One region of the Arthrobacter sp. 10N410 genome, then DNA from elsewhere that is predicted to be linked to it. Evidence: riboswitches for the same ligand, from Rfam matches in the RefSeq annotation. Region 1 holds a riboswitch; the other holds the start of a gene.

Region 1 (3,202 bases):
GCGCTCCACGTTTTCCCGGACGAGGTGGAACGGCACGTGTCCCGGGCCCTCCACCATGACCTGGACATCGAAGTCCCAGGCCCGTTGCGTGAGCTCCGCCAGGGTGTCCAGTTCGGCGAACTGGGCAGCGTCGTTGGCGTCCGCCGTCGACCCCGGCCGCAGGCCGTCGCCGAGTGAGAAGGCGACGTCGTAGCGGGCGAAAATTTCGCACAACTCGTCGAAATGCGTGTAGAGAAAGTTCTCCTGGTGGTGTGCAAGGCACCACCCAGCCATGATGGAACCTCCGCGGGACACGATGCCGGTGACCCGGTTGGCGGTCAACGGGACGTACCGCAGCAGCACCCCGGCGTGGATCGTCATGTAGTCGACGCCCTGCTCGCACTGTTCGATCACCGTGTCACGGAAAATCTCCCAGGTCAGGGCGTTTGCTTCGCCGTTCACCTTCTCCAGTGCCTGATAGATCGGGACGGTGCCGATGGGGACGGGCGAGTTGCGGATGATCCATTCGCGGGTCGTATGGATGTCGTCCCCGGTCGAAAGGTCCATCACCGTGTCCGCCCCCCATTGCGTGGCCCATTGGAGCTTGTCGACCTCCTCGGCGATGGAACTGCTTACCGCGGAGTTGCCGATGTTCGCGTTGATCTTCACCAGGAACGCCTTCCCGATGATCATCGGCTCGGACTCCGGGTGGTTGATGTTGCTTGGGATGATGGCCCGGCCGGCGGCGACTTCGCCGCGGACAAGCTCGACGTCGCAGTTCTCCCGCAGCGCGACGAAACGCATCTCCGGTGTCACGATGCCGTGCCGCGCATAATGCATCTGGGTAACCGTTCGGCCTTCGACGGCGCGACGCGGCTCGGGCGGTGCGCCCCGCCATTCAGCCGAGGCGGCGCCGCGCCTGACCGCGGACTTGCCGTCGTCGAGCAGAGTGCGTTCCCGGCCGCTGTACGGCTCCGTGTCCGCGCGCCCGGCGATCCAGTCACGGCGGAAAGCGGCGAGTCCCACCACCGGGTCGCTGCCCGGGCCCGCGGTGCGGAAGACCCGGAACGGAGGATTCCCGACGCCGCCAGGGGACGGTGCCAGGGCGATTTCGGTTACCGGGACGCGGATCCCGCCGTCCTCGACGTACGCGAGGGCATGCGACTTCAGGGACTGCTTCACGGTAGCTGCTGCGGCGCTGTTCCCATTCTGGGCAGGGCTCTGCTGTGGATTTGTTGCGCTCAAAGAGATACTCACTTCCTTCGCCGGCATTACCCGGACAGGTTCAACGGTCGCAGGCTGCGTCAGCCCGATCTCAGCCCCTGCAAGGGCACCCGTGTGGTCGTAGACGAAGCTACCACAGCCCGACGGGAAGCCGTCGAGGGGCTGGGGGGCTGGGCGGGCTTGGCCCGCGGATCGCGATGCGGATTAGGCTTTAGGCCATGAGCGGCATCATCGAGTTCAGCTGCCCGGTCCTCACCGGAGCCGACCAAGAGCGGCGCGGGCTGTGGGCCGTGGACGGCCGCCTGACCTTCCGGCGCCCCGCGGCCGCGCCGGACCTGGTCCTGGACGGTTGGGTGATCCCCGGGCTGGTCGATGCGCACTGCCATATCGGGCTCGGACCCGGCGGGGATGTTCCCGAGGACGTTGCCGAGCGGCAGGCCCTGACCGATCGCGACGCCGGTACCCTGCTGGTCCGCGACGCCGGCGCCGTTCATGACACCCGCTGGATCCAGCAACGGCGCGAGCTGCCACGCATTCTCCGCGCCGGGCGGCACATCGCCAGGACGCGGCGGTACCTGCGGGGCTTCGCCGTCGAGGTGGAACCCGAGGACCTCGTGGAGGCCGTACGCAAGCAGGCCCGCGCGGGGGACGGCTGGGTCAAGCTGGTGGGGGACTGGATCGACCGCGACGCCGGCGACCTCGCTGCGAGTTTCCCGGCCCGGAGCGTCAGGGACGCGGTCCGGGCCGCCCACGACGAAGGCGCCCGCGTCACGGCGCACTGCTTCGCGGAGGACACCCTCGATGACATGCTCGACGCCGGCATCGACTGCATCGAACACGGAACCGGGCTGCTTCCCCGGCACTTGCCGCGCTTCGTCGAACAGGGTGTCCCGATTGTCCCCACCCTAATCAACATCGCCACTTTCCCGGACATCGCGGCCCAGGCCAAGGCAAAGTTCCCCCGCTACGCGGCGCACATGCTGGGGCTCTGGGAACGCCGCGCCGAACGGATCCTCGAGGCGTATGAGGCCGGGGTCGCCATCTACGCCGGGACGGACGCGGGGAGTGTGATCAAGCACGGGCGCATCGTCGACGAACTTGAGGCCCTGCACGGCGCCGGGCTCCCCGCCGGCGCCGCCCTCGACGCAGGGGCCTGGGCCGCCCGCGACTGGCTCGGAGCCGACGCGATCACAGAAGGTGCCAGTGCCGACGTCCTGGTCTGCGCCGAGGATCCGCGCGGGAATCTCGGCACCCTGCGCGAGCTCAGGGGCATCGTGCTCCGCGGCGAACTGGTACAGGGGAGCATCCCCGGCCATTAGGAATAAATTGAAGCTTCAAGTAATTTAACTCTACGAGGGTCGCCGAAGGTCGGGGGCCACAGAACCACCGGAGCGTTTCAATGACCGTAGAAGCCAGCACCCAGGATCTCCTTCCTGCCGAACTCACCATGGGCACCGTGATGCTCAAGGTCGGCGACATGAAGCTGATGACGGACTACTACCAGCGCGCCCTCGGCCTCGACATCGTTGCCGAGCAGGACGGCGGGCTCTACCTCGGACGCAAGCTCAAGCCGCTGGTCCACCTGGCACCGGCACCCGGGCTGAACCTGCCCTCCCGCGGCGAAGCCGGCCTCTTCCACACCGCCCTTCTCTTTGAGGACCAGCCCTCGCTGGCCGCCACCGTCGCGTCCGCCGCGCAGTATGAGCCGCAATCCTTCACCGGCAGCGCCGACCACCTTGTCAGCGAGGCCTTCTACTTCAATGACCCGGAGGGCAACGGTATCGAGCTCTACTGGGACCGCCCCCGCGAAGCCTGGTCCTGGGACGGCAAGAACGTCGTGATGGACAGCCTGGCCCTGCCGCCGCAGCGCTACCTCGAGCAGCACCTCACCGAGGCGTCGCTCGCCGGGCAGCGCGAGGCCGACGCCGGCGTCGGGCACGTCCACCTGCAGGTCGGCGACGTGCAGTCCGCGCACGACTTCTACGTCGGCACCCTCGGC
Region 2 (3,202 bases), on a different contig from region 1:
CCGTCCAGCAACGCCCGGCAAATGGCGGCGGCCGCCGGGGTGAGCAGGACCCCGTGCCGGAAGAACCCGGTGGCAACGATGAGTCCCTCGACGTCCTGTCCGGATCCGGCGCTGGCCACGCGCCCCAGGAGCGGGGCGTTGTCCGGGGTCCCGGGCCGTGCCCGCGCCGTGGCCTCGAGCAGTTCCAGCTCGGCAACGGCCGGGACCAGCTGCTGGGCATCGCGCAGAAGCTGGTACACGCCGCCGGCAGAGACGGCGCCAGCCTCGGAGGGCGCATCCTCCCGCTGGGTTGCGCCGATCACGACCGTGCCGTCCTCCCGCGGGACGATGTAGACCGGAACCCCGCGGACCAGGCCCCGCACGGTCGAGCGCAGCAGTGGCCGGAGCCGTGCCGGGACCCGGAGCCGCAGGATGTCCCCGTAAACCGGACGCAGCGGCAGGGACAATCCCCCGGGCAGGCCCTGCAGTTCCGCCGCGGCCAGACCGTTGGCTACGACCGTCTCGCCGGCGCGGAGCTCTCCGCCGCCCTCGAAACGGATGCCGGCGACGCGGCCGCCGCGCCAGAGCAGCCCGGCCGCGCGGCGGGGCACGGCCGTGAACCGGCTGTCGGCAGCCAGCAGTGAACCGATCCTGGCCAGCAACCGGCGCGGATCCACCTGGTGGTCGGCCGGGATGTCGAAGGCGCAGGAGATACCGGGGCTGAGCAACGGTTCGCGGCTGCGTGCTTCACGGACGGTCAGCGGCTCCACGGCCAGGCCGCAGGCCTGCTGCGCGGCCCGCAGGTCGGCGAGCGCCCGGCGGTCGGCCGCGTCCGCGCCGACGGCGAGGGTCGGCGTCGTGAGATATCCAGTGCCGCCGCCGTCAGTGCTGCCGCCGGCCAGGCCGGCGGCGAACTCCGGCCACAGCCCTGAGGCTTCCAGCATCAGGGCCAGGAGCTCCTCCTCCTGGTAGTGGAGTTCACTCACGGGCGCCAGCATGCCGGCGGCAGCCCAGCTGGCGCCGGTGCCGGGGGCGTCGTCGACCAGCGCGACGGTACGGCCCGAACGGCGGGCCTCCCAGGCGATGCCGTGGCCGATCACTCCCCCGCCGATCACGATGACGTCGTAATAATCCGAGGATGGGCCCGGTGGTGTGGCGGGTGGTGCGACGGATACGTCCATGGGTTCCTTCCCTACGCCGGTACTAGCCGGATCAGGTCAAGCGGTCGGCTCTGACGCCCTCTCAGCCCGTCGGACGTCTGGCGGCCCGCGCGGGCTCCCGCGGTATGCGCCCAGTTTAGAGGAACTAGGCTTGGGGCATGAGCCAGGATGTCCACACCACCGCCCGCCTGTACCTGTGCACCGATGCCCGGAAGGAGCGCGGTGACTTCGAGGACTTCGTTGACGCCGCCTTTTCCGGCGGCGTCGACATCATCCAGTTGCGGGACAAGTCGCTGGAGGCGGCCGAGGAGCTTGAGCTGCTGGAGGTCCTGCACTCCGTGGCGCGGCGGCACGGCCGGCTCTGGGCGGTAAACGACCGTGCCGACCTGGCCTCACTGGCAGGGGCGCCGGTGTTCCACATTGGGCAAAAGGACATCCCGTTCGCCGCGGCACGGGATTTCCTGGGCAAGGGCACCGTGATCGGCATGTCCACGCACACGCCGGAACAGGTGGATGCGGCCATCGCGGCGTCCCCGGGCCGGGGCGGGCTGGACTACTTCTGCGTGGGCCCGGTCTGGGCCACCCCCACCAAGCCGGGCCGCGCCGCCGTCGGGCTGGACCTGGTGCGCTACGCCGCCGCGGCGATCGGCCGGGCCGAGGCCGCCGACGTCGGGAAAGTCGCCGGGGTGGTGCCGTGGTTCGCGATCGGCGGCATCGACCTGGGCAACGTGGCCCAGGTGGTCGACGCCGGAGCCAGAAGGATTGTGGTGGTCCGGGCGATTACCGAGGCCGCTGATCCTGCCGGGGCCGCGCGTGCCCTGCTCGCCGCGCTCGACGCCGGGGCGGACGCCGACGCCGACGTCCACAGCGGCGCCGCGGACAACTAGCCGGCTAGTCCCAGCTCTGACATCCGACGGGAATGGGCGGCGGCAAGCTCGGCGGTCAGGGCGCGGGCGAGTTCACCGGCCCGGTCCTCGTCCGTGCCGGTCAGGCCGCCGAGGAAGGCGTGCTCCACGCTGACCCGCTGGGCCTGGGTAAGCGCTTCGCCGAGCAACCGCCGAGCCCACAGGGCCAGCCGGGACGCCAGCCGCGGATCGTCGGCGAGCGCGGCCTTGAGCCGGTCCCGCAGCACCACCGTCGCGTCCCCGGCCGCCTGGACCAGTTCGATCAGCCCGGCCGTCCCGGCGTCGACATAGCCCGAAATGGACCGGTAAAAGTCCGCGGAGACCGTGTCGATCACGTAGGCCTTCATGAGCGACTCGTGCCAGTCGGCGGGGCGGGTGCGCTCATGGAAGTGGTCCACCGAAGGCTGGAACGGCAGCATGGCCTCCTCCGCGTCAATGCCCATCTCCGCCAGCTTCGCGCAGACCAGTTCAAAATGCTGGAACTCGATGACGGCGAGGCCGCCCAGCACCGCCCGGTCGTGCAGGGTGGGCGAATACCGGGCGTCGGAGGAGAGCCGTTCGAAGGCCGAGAGCTCCCCGTAGGCCATCACGCCCAGCAGGTCCCGGAGGAAACGGTTGTAGCGGGCGGGCTCGGCCGGGGAGGTGCTCATGCTTCAAGACTAGTAGCGGAAATCGGGCTAACCTGATTCCGTGTCTCATCATCGCCTGACTCCGAGCGTCCGCCAGCAGAAGAACCAGCTTGCCCAGGCGCTCAACGCACTGCGCACCGTCCTGGAGCTGCCCGGGCCGTTTCCGGAAGCCGTGCTCCGGGACGCCGAGGCGGCCGTCGCCTCCCACGAGCTGCCGGAACTGGATTTGACTCACGTGGAGTTCGTGACCATCGACCCGGCGTCCTCGACGGACCTGGACCAGGCCTTGTTCATTGACCGCGCCGGCGACGGGTACAGGGTTTTCTACGCGATCGCCGACGTCCCGTCCTTCGTCGCCCCCGGCGGCGCGCTCGACGCCGAGACCCGGCGCCGCGGCCAGACGTTCTACACTCCGGACGGCCGCATCCCCCTGCACCCCGAGGTCATCAGCGAAGCGGCCGGCAGCCTGCTGGCGGGCCAGCTCTGCGCGGCCTTCGTCTGGGAGTTCGAGCTCGACGCCGCTGCCGAG

The links. Region 1 has a riboswitch for thiamine pyrophosphate ahead of thiC (phosphomethylpyrimidine synthase ThiC). Riboswitches for the same ligand answer to the same signal wherever they lie in the genome.
Region 2: linked by a shared signal. The riboswitch ahead of thiO (glycine oxidase ThiO) and the one ahead of thiC (phosphomethylpyrimidine synthase ThiC) in region 1 are both predicted to bind thiamine pyrophosphate.

What each region holds. Positions count from the first base shown of each region.
Region 1 is NZ_JBFTIP010000002.1:69,622-72,823, forward strand. Features, by position in the region: gene thiC (phosphomethylpyrimidine synthase ThiC) at 1-1,251, opposite strand, end outside; TPP riboswitch at 1,220-1,327, opposite strand; gene AC1DB8_RS04805 (amidohydrolase family protein) at 1,422-2,522, shown strand; gene AC1DB8_RS04810 (VOC family protein) at 2,603-3,202, shown strand, end outside.
Region 2 is NZ_JBFTIP010000001.1:777,850-781,051, reverse strand. Features, by position in the region: gene thiO (glycine oxidase ThiO) at 1-1,160, opposite strand, end outside; TPP riboswitch at 1,151-1,271, opposite strand; gene thiE (thiamine phosphate synthase) at 1,298-2,026, shown strand; gene AC1DB8_RS03725 (ferritin-like fold-containing protein) at 2,023-2,694, opposite strand; gene AC1DB8_RS03720 (RNB domain-containing ribonuclease) at 2,735-3,202, shown strand, end outside.